Regions from separate parts of the Streptomyces polyrhachis genome, predicted to be linked through region 2. Evidence: riboswitches for the same ligand, from Rfam matches in the RefSeq annotation. Region 2 holds a riboswitch; the other holds the start of a gene.

Region 1 (7,502 bases), on a different contig from region 2:
CACCGGGCTCGTGATGCCGCACCGCCGCCGCAACGGCGAGGAACTGCCCGCCTGGAAGCAGGCGCACAACAAGTCGCACAAGCAGGTTCGGGCCCGTGTCGAGCACTGCTTCGCCCGCATGAAGACCTACAAGATCTTGCGCGACTGCCGACTACGTGGCGACGGTGTCCACCACGCCATGCTCGGCATCGCCCGCCTGCACAACCTCGCCCTCGCCGGATAGACGAGCCCGCCCACTGCGGGGCCGAGCACGTCCCGACCCACTCGAAGATCGTTTACGGGACAGCCCTTAGCCCCACATCGGACAACCGTCGCGACGCAGGGTGTGGCCGTTTCAGAGCGTTTCCCGGGGAGCAATTGGGGAGCGCCGGAGCGATCAACGACAACGCGTCGTGAGCGCTCCGAAACGCAAGACCTCCCAGGTCAGGGCGAGTTCGATCAGCACTCGATCACGTTGACCGCGAGCCCGCCCCGCGCCGTCTCCTTGTACTTGACCTTCATGTCCGCGCCCGTCTCCTTCATCGTCTTGATCGCCTTGTCCAGCGAGACGAAGTGGCGGCCGTCGCCGCGCAGGGCCATGCGGGCCGCCGTGACGGCCTTGACCGCCGCCATGCCGTTGCGTTCGATGCACGGGATCTGGACCAGGCCGCCGACCGGGTCGCAGGTCAGGCCCAGGTTGTGCTCGATGCCGATCTCGGCCGCGTTCTCCACCTGCTCGGGGGTGCCGCCCATGATCTCCGCCAGGCCGCCCGCCGCCATCGAGCAGGCCGAGCCGACCTCGCCCTGGCAGCCGACCTCCGCGCCGGAGATCGAGGCGTTCTCCTTGAAGAGCATGCCGATCGCGCCGGCTGCCAGCAGGAAGCGCACGATCGCGTCGTCGTCCGTGCCCGGGACGAAGTCGCGCGCGTAGTGCAGCACCGCCGGGATGATGCCCGCCGCGCCGTTCGTCGGCGCGGTGACCACCCGGCCGCCCGCCGCGTTCTCCTCGTTCACCGCCATCGCGTACAGCGTCGCCCACTCCATCGCGTGCGAGTCGCGCGCGCCCTCCGCCCGCAGTTGGCGCGCGGTCTGCGCGGCCCGGCGGCGTACCTTCAGACCGCCCGGCAGGATGCCCTCGACGGCCATGCCGCGCGCCACGCACTCCTGCATCACGCGCCAGATCTCCAGCAGCCCGGCGCGGATCTCCTCCTCCGAGCGCCACGCCTTCTCGTTCTCCAGCATGAGGGAGGAGATCGACAGGCCCGTCTCGCGCGCCATGCGCACCATCTCGTCGCCGGTGCGGAACGGGTACGCCAGCACCGTGTCGTCCAGCTTGATGCGGTCCTCGCCGACCGCGTCCTCGTCCACGACGAAGCCGCCGCCGACCGAGTAGTACGTCTTCTCCAGCAGCGGCACCCCGGAGTCGTCGTAGGCGAAGAGGGTCATGCCGTTGGCGTGGTACGGCAGGGAGCGGCGCCGGTGCAGCACCAGGTCCCTGTCGTAGTCGAAGTCCAGCTCGTGGTCGGCCCCTATGTCCGCCCCGAGCAGGTGCAGCTTCCCGCTCTCGCGGATCCGCGCCACCTCGGTGTCGGCCCAGGCGACGTCGACCGTACGGGGGGAGTAGCCCTCCAGGCCCAGCAGGACGGCCTTGGGCGTGCCGTGCCCGTGGCCGGTGGCGCCCAGGGAGCCGAAGAGCTCGGCGCGTACGGCGGCGGTGTGCGCGAGCAGCCCGTCGTTCTTCAGGCGCCGCGCGAACATCCCGGCGGCGCGCATCGGGCCGACCGTGTGCGACGAGGAGGGGCCGATGCCGATGGAGAAGAGGTCGAACACGGAGATAGCCACGGTGGAATCGGACTCCTTTGTCCTGTCGTGCGTCGTGCGTGGTGCGGGGGTCGTGCCGGACAGGCGGGGGCGGGCGGCAGGTCGACACAGCGGCCCGGTGGGGCGCGGGGATCGAGCGCCCGGATCACGTGGACACGGGGGAGGCCCTCCTCCAGTGTGCGTCCATCGGCGCGGGAGGGCGGCATCGGTGCGGTGTGGGACCGGTTACAGACCGGCCCCGCACCGCACCGACGCGCAGCTCACGCGAAGGAGGCTCAGAGCCCCGGGTACAGCGGGTGCTTCGCGGCCAGCGCGGACACCCGCGCCGACAGCTCCGCGGCCTTCGCCCCGTCGAAGCCCGGCTTCAGCGCCTCGGCGACGACGTCCGCGACCTCGCGGAAGTCCTCGGCCGTGAAGCCGCGGGTGGCCAGCGCCGGGGTGCCGATCCGCAGGCCGGAGGTGACCATCGGCGGGCGCGGGTCGTTGGGCACCGCGTTGCGGTTGACCGTGATGCCGACCTCGTGCAGGCGGTCCTCGGCCTGCTGGCCGTCCAGCTCGGAGTCGCGCAGGTCGACGAGGACCAGGTGGACGTCCGTACCACCGGACAGGACGGAGACGCCGGCCTCGCGGGCGTCGTCCGCCAGCAGCCGCTCGGCGAGGATCCGCGCGCCCTCCAGCGTGCGCTGCTGGCGCTCCTTGAACTCCTCACCCGCCGCGATCTTGAACGCGACCGCCTTGGCCGCGATCACGTGCTCCAGCGGACCGCCCTGCTGACCGGGGAAGACCGCGGAGTTGATCTTCTTGGCCAGCTCCTGCTTGGACAGGATGACGCCGCCGCGCGGACCGCCGAGGGTCTTGTGCGTGGTGGTGGTGACGATGTCCGCGTACGGCACCGGGTTGGGGTGCAGCCCCGCGGCCACCAGGCCGGCGAAGTGCGCCATGTCCACCATCAGCAGCGCGCCGACCTCGTCGGCGATCCGCCGGAACTCCGCGAAGTCCAGCTGACGCGGGTACGCCGACCAGCCCGCGATGATCAGCTGCGGGCGGTGCTCCTTGGCGAGGCGCTCGACCTCGGCCATGTCGACCTGCCCGGTCTCGGCGTCCACGTGGTAGGCGGCCACGTTGTAGAGCTTGCCGGAGAAGTTGATCTTCATGCCGTGGGTCAGGTGGCCGCCGTGCGCCAGGTCCAGGCCCAGGATGGTGTCGCCCGGCTTGAGCACGGCGAACATCGCCGCCGCGTTGGCCGAGGCGCCCGAGTGGGGCTGCACGTTCGCGGCCTCGGCGCCGAAGAGCGCCTTGATCCGGTCGCGGGCGAGGTCCTCGATGACGTCGACGTGCTCGCAGCCGCCGTAGTAGCGCCGGCCCGGGTAGCCCTCGGCGTACTTGTTGGTCAGCACCGAGCCCTGCGCCTGGAGCACCGCCACCGGGGCGAAGTTCTCCGAGGCGATCATCTCCAGCGTGTCCTGCTGGCGGCGCAGCTCGGCGTCGACGGCGGCCGCGACGTCCGGGTCGACCTCGTGAAGGGATCCGTTGAGAAGGTCCATGATCGGTTACGTCCCTCAGCCCGCGGTGAACGCGGTGTACTCGTCGGCGGACAGCAGGTCGTCGGGCTCGCCCGCGAGGCGGACCTTGAAGAGCCAACCGCCCTCGAAGGGCGCGCTGTTGACGAGGGCCGGGTCGTCCACGACGTCCTGGTTGGCCTCGACGACCTCACCGGTGACGGGGGAGTACAGGTCGGAGACCGACTTCGTCGACTCCAGCTCACCGCAGGACTCGCCGGCGGTCACGGTGTCGCCGACCTCCGGAAGCTGCACGTAGACCACGTCACCGAGCGCGTCGGCGGCGTGGGAGGTGATCCCGACGGTGGCCACGCCGTCCTCGGCGGGCGAGAGCCACTCGTGTTCCTTGCTGTAGCGAAGCTGCGTGGGGTTGCTCATGGGGGTGATTCTCCTGGATACGTGAGGATGGTGCGTACGGGAGTGCTGCGGTACGGAGGCGCGGGGCCGTGCGGTACGGAAGAACGCGGCCTAGCGCTCGCGCTTGTAGAACGGCAGCGCCACGACCTGGTACGGCTCGTGCGTGCCGCGGATGTCCACCCCGACACCCGCCGTGCCCGGCACGGCGTGCGCGGCGTCCACGTACGCCATCGCGATCGGGCTGCCCAGGGTGGGGGAGGGGGCGCCGGAGGTGACGGTGCCGATGACCTCACCGCCCGCGACCACGTCGAAACCGGCCCGCGGCACCCGGCGGCCCTCGGCCACCAGGCCCACCAGCACGCGCGGCGGCGCGGACTCGGCGCGCTCGGCGGCCTGCTCCAGCGCCTCGCGGCCGACGAAGTCCACCGGCTTGTCGAACTTCACGACCCGGCCCAGACCGGCGTCGAAGGGCGTCAGGTCGGTGGTCAGCTCGTGCCCGTACAGCGGCATGCCCGCCTCCAGGCGCAGCGTGTCGCGGCAGGAGAGCCCGCACGGGATGAGTCCGGCGCCCGCGCCCGCCTCGGTCAGCGCCTCCCACAGGGCGACGGCGTCGGCCGGGCGGACGAACAGCTCGAAGCCGTCCTCGCCGGTGTAGCCGGTGCGCGCGATGAGCGCCTCGACGCCGGCGACGGTGCCGGGCAGGCCGGCGTAGTACTTCAGCCCGTCGAGGTCGGCGTCGGTGAGCGAGGCCAGGATGCCCGGCGCCTCGGGGCCCTGGACGGCGATCAGCGCGTAGGCGTCGCGGTCGTCGCGTACGGCGGCGTCGAAGCCGGGGGCGCGCTCGGTGAGGGCGTCCAGGACGACCTGGGCGTTGGAGGCGTTGGCGACGACCATGAACTCCTCGTCGCCCAGGCGGTAGACGATCAGGTCGTCCAGGATGCCGCCGTCCTCCCGGCAGATGTGCGTGTAGCGGGCGCGGCCCACGCCCAGCACGGAGAGCCGGCCGACCAGCGCGTAGTCGAGCAGCTCGCCGGCCTGCGGGCCGGTCACGGTGATCTCGCCCATGTGGGAGAGGTCGAAGAGGCCGGCGCGGGTGCGCACGGCGTTGTGCTCGTCGCGCTCGCTGGCGTAGCGCAGGGGCATGTCCCAGCCGGCGAAGTCGGTCATCGTCGCGCCGAGCGAGCGGTGCGTGGCGTCGAGGGCCGTACGGCGGGGTTCGGGTGTGGTCACGGTTGGACTCCCGGACAGACAGAGGTGGGCAGGGATGGGCAGCGGCGAGCGCTTCCTCCCCCTCTGTCATCGGTACCTGAGAGGTTCGCCGCAACCCCGCGACGGGGGCGACTTGCACCTTGGGTGGGGCCTCGGGTGCGCAGAGCTGGGCTGCGCAGCCGGAAACCCGCTTTTCAGAGCTGCCTCGCCCGCGCGGTACGGGGCCTGAGAGATTCCAGGGAGGGACTTGCTCCTTCGGCGCCCGGATCCCTTGCGAGACAATGGATCCAGGACTCTCCCGCGCGGATTCGAGCGGCCGGTATGCAGTTGACGGGCCACATCATCGCACGACCGGTCCGGCCCCGGGACGGGGCGGGTTCTTGTGACCCGGCCCCGTCCTTGCGAGGCTGGCACGGGTACGACCGAACGGAGGGGGACGAACACGTGGAGGATCCGGGTCCGGCCGTACGAAGGGCCGCCGCGGTGACCGGAGAGCGGCCGGCGCAGCGTCTGCGCCGTGAGGGCCGCGACGGGCGAGACGGCCGCGAGCACTGGGCTGACAGGGCAGGCAGGGCTGACAGGGCCGAGCGGACCGAGCACACGGAGCTGCGCTTCTGCCCCGGGGACGTGGTGGTGGTCTCCGGGCTGCCGGGCGCGGGCAAGTCCACGCTGATGCGGCGCGCGGTGCCGCCCGGGGCCTGGCGGGTGGACTCCCAGGACACCCGCGAGCGCTGGGAGCGGGCGCTGGAACTGCGCCTGGGACCGAGGCTGGGGCGCGCGCTGCCGTACGGGCTCTACCGGCCGCTGGTGCGCGCCGCCCACTACCGGGGGCTGTGGCGGGCGCTGCGCTCGCGCACGGGCCTGGTGGTGCACGACTGCGGCAGCCAGGCGTGGGTGCGCCGCTGGATCGTGCGCGCGGCGCGGCGCGAGGGGCGCGGGGTGCACCTGCTGCTCCTGGACGTACCGGCGACGACGGCCTGGGAGGGGCAGCGCTCGCGCGGGCGCACGGTGTCGGCGTACGCCTTCGCCCGCCACCGGCAGTCGGTGGGACGGCTGCTGCGGGCGGCGCGGGACGGCTCGCTGGCGGGGGAGTTCGACTCGGCGGTGGTGCTCGACCGCGAGCGCGCCCGATCGGCGGTCCTGCGATTCGGGTGAGCCGAGGCCCCCTGGGAGGCGGATCCAGCCGTTAGGCTCGCCCGCGTGAGCTACCCGGATCTGCCCGAAGCGCCCCTTCTCGACCAGCCCGCCTTCCCGGCCAACGAGCTGGAGGAGGTGCTGCGCGCCGCCCTGGGCGAGCCCGGCGCCATGCCCCGGCTGCTGGAGGTGCTGGGGCGCAGCCTGCTGTGGGTGCCGCTGCCGCAGGGCGGCGGACCGCAGAGCACGCGCCTGCGGCTGGCGACCACCGAGATCGGCGGGGCGCCCTACGTGCCGGTGTTCTCCTCCAAGGAGCAGTTCCTCGCCGTCGTCGGCTCGCACATGTCCTTCACGGCCGCCCCCGCGCGGGAGTTCGCGCGCGGGCTGCCGCCGCAGCTGGGCATCGCGGTCAACCCCGGCGGCGCGGTCGGCGTACCGCTGCCGCCCGCCGCGGTGGCGGAGCTGGCGCGCGACCGCACGGCGCAGGCGGGGGCGCCCGGGGCGCCCAGCGGCGGCCGGGTGCGGCTCTACGAGCCCGACTGGCAGGACGACCCGGTGGACTTCCTGGCCGCCGCCCGCGAGGAGTTCGAGCGCACCCCCGAAGTCGGCTCCGCGCGCCGGGTGTTGGCGAGCGTGGAGGCGGGCGCGCCCCAACTCTTCGTCGGGGTCGAGCTGTCGGCCGCGCCCCAGGCCCGCGAGACGGCCCTCGTCGCGCTCGGCCGCGCGCTGGAGCGCCAACCGGTCGACTGGCCGGTGCAGTTGGTCTTCATGGAGGCCGCCGCGGGCGATCCGGTGGTGCAGTGGCTGCGGACCAGGGTCAAGCCGTTCTTCGGCGGCCCGTACTGAAATCCGCGGCCGATGCACGACAGGTCCGCGCCCCGTGCACGACAGGCCCACGACTGACACGACTGATTCGTACGGAGAGACAACCGTCGGCTCACACAAGCGCGAGGCGACGTTCTAACCTGTGAGGTGCCACCGGAGCACGGGCCCGGCAGGCGCGGCGGATGAGGGGGCTGAGGGGAAGTGAACGGGGGTACGGGGCTCGGGCGGCTCGTCGGTGAGATGGCGCCGGGGCGCTACGAGGTCTACGAGCGGCTGCTCACGGCGCTGCGCGACGGCCCGGTGCGGATGCTGCTCTGGCAGGGCCGCAAGGGCTCCACGGACGCGCAGTACGGCGCCATGGAGGTCGGCGGCCACGGCTACGTCCCCTGTGTGACCGGCGAGGAGGCGCTCGCCGCGAGCGGCTGGCGGCGCGCGCACGAGACCGTCGCCGGCCGGGACATCGCCGCCGCGCTCTACCCGGACCGCTGGGGCCTGTGGCTGGACCCGCACGCCCCCGGCGGCGGCGTGGGCGTGCCCTGGCTGGACCTGCGCCGCGTCGTCGCGGGCCTGGAGGCCCTCCCCGCCGGCCCCCTGCGCCTGTCGGAGCCGTCCGTCGAC
Region 2 (7,502 bases):
CGCGGCCCCAACTCCGGCAGCCGCTTCCTCCTCGACGGGGAGCTGACCACCGCGGGCCGCCACCCGCAGGGCGACATCTTCCTGGACGACGTGACGGTCTCCCGGCGCCACGTGGAGTTCCGCCGCGGCGCGGACGGACTCTTCACGGTCGCCGACGTCGGCAGCCTCAACGGGACGTACGTCAACCGCGAGCGGATCGACTCCGCGGTCCTGGCCAACGGCGACGAGGTGCAGATCGGCAAGTTCCGCCTCGTCTTCTACGCCAGCCGCCGGGGCATCTGAGCGCGGGCCGGCCGGCGAGGCGGCAGAGGACGGCGCAGGAATGTCGGACGCGGACACGGACGCCCCGGCCACCGCGGTGGCCGGGCGGCTGATGAGCATCGGGGGAGTCCTCGTGCAGCTGCGCGAGGAGTTCCCCGAGGTCACCATCTCCAAGATCCGCTTTCTGGAGGCGGAGGGGTTGGTGGAGCCGCAGCGGACCCCGAGCGGGTACCGCAAGTTCTCCTCCGCCGACGTCGCACGCCTCGCCCGGGTGCTGCGCATGCAGCGCGACCACTACCTGCCGCTGCGGGTGATCCGCGAGCAGCTCGACGCCGCGCCCCCCGGTGACGACGCGCCGCGCGAGCCCGCCCCCGAGGCCCGGGCGGAGCCCGACCTGCTCACCAGGGCGCAGCTGCTGCGCCGGGCGCGCGTCGCGGAGGGCGACCTCGCCGACTGGGAGTCCTACGGACTGCTCGGACCGGAGGCGCAGGGCGGCTACGACCCGCAGGCCGTGGCCGTCGCCCGCCTCTGCGCCGAGCTGGGGCGCTACGGGATCGAGCCCCGGCACCTCAAGGGTGCCAAGGCCGCCGCGGAACGCGAGGCAGGGCTGATCGAACAGGTGATCGCCCCGTTGCGGATGCACCGCAGCCCGCGCACCCGCGCGGACGCCGAGGCCGCCGCCCAGGAGCTGATCGGCCTCGCCGGCCGCCTGCACTCCGTCCTGCTGCAGTCGGCGCTGCGCGCCCGCGGAAGCTGAGCCCCCCGCCCGCAGGTTCCCTGAGCGGCTCCCGACCCCGCCGACGCCCCGCGCCAGGGGCGCTCTGCGGGGCGGACATCCCGGCTGTCGGACGGCTCGACTACCCAAACCCGCCGCGAACGGCCTAGGGTTGCTGTGTGAACGAGCTCGACGTTGTCGGTGTCCGGGTCGAAATGCCGTCCAACCAGCCGATCGTGCTCCTGCGGGAAAGGGGCGGCGACCGCTACCTCCCCATCTGGATCGGACCGGGGGAGGCCACCGCGATCGCCTTCGCCCAGCAGGGCATGACGCCTGCCCGCCCGCTGACCCACGATCTCTTCAAGGACGTCCTCGACGCGGTGGGCCAGACCCTCACGGAGGTCCGCATCACGGACCTGCGCGAGGGGGTCTTCTACGCCGAGCTGGTGTTCTCCTCCGGCGCCGAGGTCTCGGCCCGCCCCTCCGACGCGATAGCGCTGGCGCTGCGGACCGGCACGCCGATCTACGGCAGCGACGGGGTCCTGGACGACGCCGGGATCGCGATCCCGGACGAGCAGGAGGACGAGGTGGAGAAGTTCCGTGAGTTCCTCGACCAGATCTCGCCCGAGGATTTCGGGACGAGTCAGCAGTAGGGAGCACTTCCTCCGGTGCGGACGCGGTAAACCACCCGTAGGGTGATTATCACTCGGCGTGCCGAGTGTGGCGTTCGTTGACGCGCCCCGGGCGACTGCCTACCGTCGGACAGGCAGTTCAGGGAGCGGAGGTCGGCGTGGGTGTCACCGGCAAGAAGATGACGGTAGGGGCGGGCGGTCCCCTTCCGCTCCACGGACGATCCCCGCAGGGGGTGAGAGCGGACGTGAGCACCGGCGAAACAGTCGGCTACCGCGGGCCCACGGCCTGCGCCGCGGCCGGCATCACCTACCGCCAGCTCGACTACTGGGCGCGTACGGGCCTGGTCGAGCCCAGTGTCCGCCCCGCCTACGGCTCGGGCACCCAGCGCCTGTACGGGGCGCGCGACGTCGTGGTGCTGAAGATCGTGAAGCGGCTGCTGGACACCGGCGTCTCGCTGCAGAGCATCCGCACCGCGGTGCGCCACCTCACGGCGAGCGCCAGCGCCGACCTCCAGCAGATGACGCTGATCTGCGACGGCGCGACGGTCTACGAGTGCGGCTCGCCGGACGAGCTGGCCGAACTCCTCGCGGGCGGCCAGGGCATCTTCGGCATCTCCGTCGGCGCGGTCTGGCGCGACGTCCAGGGCGTGCTGACCCAGCTCCAGGGCGAGTGCGTGGACACCGGCGAGACCCTGACCGGCGAGAACCAGACCGACGAACTCGCCGCCCGCCGCCGCGGCCGGGCGGTCTGACCCTCCCTTTTCCGAGCCGGGCGGCGCCGTCCCGGGCGCCGTCCCGGCAGCCGTTGTCAGTGGCGTGGTGCATCCTTCGGACTGTGCAGCGCGAGTCGGCCGGATCGCATCAGCCGGGTGCGGGGGAGCCGCCCCCGGGCCCGGCCCGGCGCGCCGCCGAGCCGGTGGGGCGGGCGGCGCCCACGATCCTCCACCTCGACATGGACGCCTTCTTCGCCGCCGTCGAGCAGGCCGCCAAGCCCAGCCTGCGCGGCAAGCCCGTGATCGTCGGCGGCCTCGGCCCCCGCGGCGTGGTGGCCACCTGCTCCTACGAGGCGCGGGTCTTCGGCGTGCACTCCGCGATGCCCACCTCCCAGGCCCGCCGCCTGTGCCCCAACGCCGCCTACCTCCAGCCGCGCTTCGAGGTCTACCGGAGCATCAGCGAGCGCGTCATGGCGCTGCTGGGGGAGCTGTCGCCGCTGGTGGAGCCGCTGAGCCTGGACGAGGCGTTCGTCGATCTGGAGGCCGGCGGAGCGGCCCGGGACACCGCCGGCGCCAGGAGCGTCGCCGAGCGGCTGCGGGCGGATATCCGGGCGGCCACGGGGCTGACCGGGTCGGTGGGGCTGGCCGGCTCGAAGATGCTCGCCAAGATGGCCTCGGAGCTGGCCAAGCCCGACGGGTTTTTCGTCGTCACCCCCGGTACGGAGCCCGCCCTGCTCGCCCCCATGTCCGTGCGCGCGCTGCCCGGGGTGGGGCCGGCCACCGCGGAGACGCTGCGCCGGGCCGGGATCACGACGGTCAAGCAGGTCACCGAGGCCGGCGAGGAGGAGCTGGTGCAGCTGCTGGGCAGGGCGCACGGCTCGTGGGTCCACGCCATGGGCCTGGGCCGCGACCGGCGCCCCGTGGTCGCCGAGCGGGATGCGAAGTCCGTCTCCGTGGAGGACACCTTCGACGTCGACCTGCACGACCGGGTGCGCATCCGCGCGGAGGTGGCGCGGCTGGCCGAGCGGTGTGTGAGCCGGCTGCGCGGTGCGCGGCGCTCGGGGCGCACGGTGGTGCTGAAGGTCCGGCGCTACGACTTCTCCACGCTCACCCGCTCCGAGACCCTGCGCGGCCCCACCGACGACCCGGTGGTGGTGCGCGAGGCGGCGGAGCGGCTGCTGGAGGGCGTGGACACCACCGGGGGCGTACGACTGCTCGGGGTGGGCGTCAGCGGACTCGCCGACTACACGCAGGAGGACCTCTTCGCCCAGGCGGCGGGGGAGCGGGCCGCGCGGGCCGCCGAGCAGGAGGCGCGGGAGATCGCGGCGGTACGGGACACAGGCGGACCGCAGGCCGGCCGGGAGCCCGGCGGGGAGTCCGGCGGGGGAGAGCCGCCCGGGGCGGCCGGTGTCCCGGAGGCCCCCGAGCCGCGCCGCTGGCCGCCCGGTGTGGACGTGGTCCACACCGGGCACGGCCCCGGCTGGGTCCAGGGCAGCGGCCTGGGCCGCGTCACGGTCCGCTTCGAGACCCCGCTCTCACCACCGGGCCGCGTCCTGACCTTCGCCGCCGACGATCCGGCGCTGGAGCGGGGAAAGCCGCTGCCCCTGGTCCCGCAGGACTGAGGCCGGCCCGAGGGCCGTGCCGGGCCCGTACCGCCCGGCCGGTGCGGGATCGGGCGGCGGGTTCAGCCCTCCGCGCCGGAGATACGGCCGAAGTCGCGGTCGGGCGGGGTGGGGGGCTTGCCGCCCGCGGGGGGCAGCGCCATGCCGTAGTGGTGGTAGAGCTGGAGTTCCTGCTCGGGGGAGAGGTGGCGGCCGACGCCGAAGTCCGGCGCGTCCTTGATCAGTTCCCGTTCGAAGGGGATCCGCAGGGCGCCCGAGACCAGCTCGCTCGGCTCCAGCGGCACGAAGGCGTCCCGGTGGAAGAGCCCGGTGCGGATCGCCGCCCACTCCGGCTGCCCGGTCGCGTCGTCGAGGTAGACCTCGTCCACGGTGCCGATCTTCGTCCCACGGGTGTCGAACGCCTTGCACCCGATCAGGCTCCGGGGATCGATGTCACTCTGCACGGTCCCTCCAACCACTCGTCCGTTGCGCTGAGTCCACCAAAGGACACAATCCGCCCCCCGGCCACCGGAGGGAACCACCCGTGTGGTGCCGGGAGCCGCGGCGCCCGGCCCGGGTGCGGCTGCCCGGGCCGGGCCGGCCCCCACCCCCGCTGGTAGGCTGGGGGACGGCTGCAAACCCCGCGCGGGAGAGTCCGCCCCGGAGCCCCGGGACGGCGCCGAAGGAGCAAATCCTCCCCGGAATCTCTCAGGCACACGTACCGCGCGGACGAGGTCACTCTGGAAAGCAGGGCCCGGGCGCACGCCCGGACCCTCACCGACGGTGAAAGCCGGGCCCGTGCCCGGTGAAGCTCTCAGGTTTGGATGACAGAGGGGGAGGCCGTTCGGGTGCCGTCCCAGGCGCCCCTCGAAGGTCATGCGACCAGGAGGCCTTAACGATGTCCGCCACCCACCGCTCCTCCCTCGGACCCTCTCTCGGAGAGCTCGAGCGCGGTATCCCCTTCGAGCAGCGCCACATCGGCCCCGACGCCGAGGCCGAGGCGAAGATGCTGGCCCAGGTCGGCTACGGCTCCCTCGACGAGCTGACCGCCGCCGCCGTCCCCGACGTAATCAAGGGCGCCGAGTCCCTCGCCCTCCCCGAGGCCCGTACCGAGGCCGAGGTGCTGGCCGAGCTGCGTGACCTGGCCGACCGCAACCAGGTCCTGACCTCCATGATCGGCCTGGGCTACCACGGCACCTTCACCCCGCCGGTGATCCTGCGCAACGTGCTGGAGAACCCGGCCTGGTACACGGCGTACACCCCCTACCAGCCGGAGATCTCCCAGGGCCGCCTGGAGGCCCTGCTGAACTTCCAGACCGTCGTGGCCGACCTCACCGGCCTGCCCACCGCCGGCGCCTCCCTCCTCGACGAGGGCACCGCCGCCGCCGAGGCCATGTCCCTCTCGCGCCGCATGGGCAAGGTCAGGAACGGCGTCTTCCTCATCGACGCCGACACCCTGCCGCAGACGATCGCGGTGATCCAGACCCGCGCCGAGCCCACCGGCGTCGAGGTCGTCGTCGCCGACCTCGGCGCGGGCATCCCCGCCGAGATCGCCGAGCGCGGCGTCTTCGGCGTCCTGCTGCAGTACCCGGGCGCCTCCGGTGCCGTACGGGACCTGCGCCCCGTCATCGAGCAGGCCCACGAGCTGGGCGCGCTGGTCACCGTCGCCGCCGACCTCCTGGCCCTGACGCTGCTGACCTCCCCGGGCGAGCTGGGCGCCGACATCGCCGTCGGCAACACCCAGCGCTTCGGCGTCCCGATGGGCTTCGGCGGACCGCACGCCGGCTACATGTCCGTACGGGAGAAGTTCGCCCGCAGCCTGCCCGGCCGCCTCGTCGGCGTCTCCAAGGACGTCGACGGCCGCCCCGCCTACCGGCTGGCGCTCCAGACCCGCGAGCAGCACATCCGCCGTGAGAAGGCCACCTCCAACATCTGCACCGCGCAGGTGCTCCTCGCCGTGATGGCCGGCATGTACGCCGTCTACCACGGCCCCGACGGCCTGCGCGCCATCGCGCGGCGCACCCACCGCTACGCCGCGATCCTCGCCGCGGGCCTGGAGGCCGCCGGGGTGGAGCTGACCCAGGGCGCCCACTTCGACACCCTCACCGCCCGCGTCCCCGGCCGCGCCGCCGAGATCGTCGCCGCCGCCCGCGAGGCCGGCGTCAACCTGCGCCTGACCGACGCCGACCACGTCGGCATCGCCTGCGACGAGACCACCACCCGCGCCGACCTGGCCGCCGTCTGGTCCGCCTTCGGCACGCAGGGCGACGTCGAGGCGCTGGACGCCGCCGTCGCCGAGGCACTCCCCGCGGACCTGCTGCGCGGCGACGAGGTGCTCACCCACCCCGTCTTCCACCAGCACCGCTCCGAGACGGCCATGCTGCGCTACCTGCGCAAGCTCGCCGATCGCGACTACGCGCTGGACCGCGGCATGATCCCGCTGGGCTCCTGCACGATGAAGCTCAACGCGACCACCGAGATGGAGCCGGTCACCTGGCCGGAGTTCGGCGCCCTGCACCCCTTCGCGCCGGCCGAGCAGGCCGCCGGCTTCCTCACCCTCATCAACGAGCTGGAGGAGCGCCTGGCGGAGGTCACCGGCTACGACAAGGTCTCCCTCCAGCCCAACGCCGGCTCCCAGGGCGAGCTGGCCGGCCTGCTGGCCGTGCGCGCGTACCACCGAGCCAACGGCGACACGCAGCGCGACGTGTGCCTCATCCCCTCCTCCGCGCACGGCACCAACGCCGCCAGCGCCGTGATGGCCGGCATGAAGGTCGTCGTCGTCGCCACCCGCGAGGACGGCGACGTCGACGTCGAGGACCTGCACGCCAAGATCGACAAGCACCGCGATGAGCTGGCCGTGCTGATGGTCACCTACCCCTCCACCCACGGCGTCTTCGAGGAGCAGATCACCGAGGTCTGCGCCGCGGTGCACGAGGCGGGCGGCCAGGTCTACGTCGACGGCGCCAACCTCAACGCCCTGGTGGGCCTGGCCAAGCCGGGCAGGTTCGGCGCGGACGTCTCGCACCTGAACCTCCACAAGACCTTCTGCATCCCGCACGGCGGCGGCGGCCCCGGCGTCGGCCCGGTCGCGGTGCGCGCGCACCTCGCCCCGTACCTGCCCAACCACCCGCTGCAGCCCACCGCCGGACCGGCCACCGGCGTCGGCCCGATCTCCGCCGCCCCCTGGGGCTCCGCGGGCATCCTGCCGATCTCCTGGGCGTACGTGCGGCTGATGGGCGCGGAGGGGCTGCGCCGCGCCACCCAGGTCGCGGTGCTCAGCGCCAACTACATCGCCAAGCGCCTGGAGCCGCACTACCCGGTGCTCTACACCGGCCCCGGCGGCCTGGTCGCGCACGAGTGCATCATCGACGTGCGCCCGCTCACCAAGGCGACGGGCGTGTCCATCGACGACGTCGCCAAGCGGCTCATCGACTACGGCTTCCACGCGCCGACGATGTCCTTCCCCGTCGCCGGCACACTGATGATCGAGCCGACGGAGTCCGAGGACCTCGCCGAGATCGACCGCTTCTGCGACGCGATGATCGCGATCCGCGCGGAGATCGACAAGGTCGGCTCGGGC

What was found. A riboswitch is a leader RNA that binds a small molecule or an ion and turns the genes downstream of it on or off. The one in region 2 is predicted to bind glycine.
Region 1: it holds a riboswitch for glycine, as region 2 does, so the genes downstream of both, gcvT (glycine cleavage system aminomethyltransferase GcvT) here and gcvP (aminomethyl-transferring glycine dehydrogenase) in region 2, are expected to answer to the same signal.

The regions. Positions count from the first base shown of each region.
Region 1 is NZ_JBHSZO010000017.1:61,181-68,682, forward strand. It holds gene ACFQLX_RS12875 (transposase) at 1-223, shown strand, start outside; gene ACFQLX_RS12880 (L-serine ammonia-lyase) at 439-1,821, opposite strand; gene glyA (serine hydroxymethyltransferase) at 2,076-3,344, opposite strand; gene gcvH (glycine cleavage system protein GcvH) at 3,360-3,737, opposite strand; gene gcvT (glycine cleavage system aminomethyltransferase GcvT) at 3,828-4,946, opposite strand; glycine riboswitch at 5,130-5,236, opposite strand; gene ACFQLX_RS12900 (AAA family ATPase) at 5,409-6,080, shown strand; gene ACFQLX_RS12905 (enhanced serine sensitivity protein SseB) at 6,126-6,905, shown strand; gene ACFQLX_RS12910 (enhanced serine sensitivity protein SseB C-terminal domain-containing protein) at 7,125-7,502, shown strand, end outside.
Region 2 is NZ_JBHSZO010000002.1:28,067-35,568, forward strand. It holds gene ACFQLX_RS01235 (FHA domain-containing protein) at 1-282, shown strand, start outside; gene ftsR (transcriptional regulator FtsR) at 323-1,018, shown strand; gene ACFQLX_RS01245 (bifunctional nuclease family protein) at 1,156-1,629, shown strand; gene ACFQLX_RS01250 (MerR family transcriptional regulator) at 1,788-2,360, shown strand; gene ACFQLX_RS01255 (DNA polymerase IV) at 2,561-3,943, shown strand; gene ACFQLX_RS01260 (PRC-barrel domain-containing protein) at 4,006-4,386, opposite strand; glycine riboswitch at 4,559-4,656, shown strand; gene gcvP (aminomethyl-transferring glycine dehydrogenase) at 4,821-7,502, shown strand, end outside.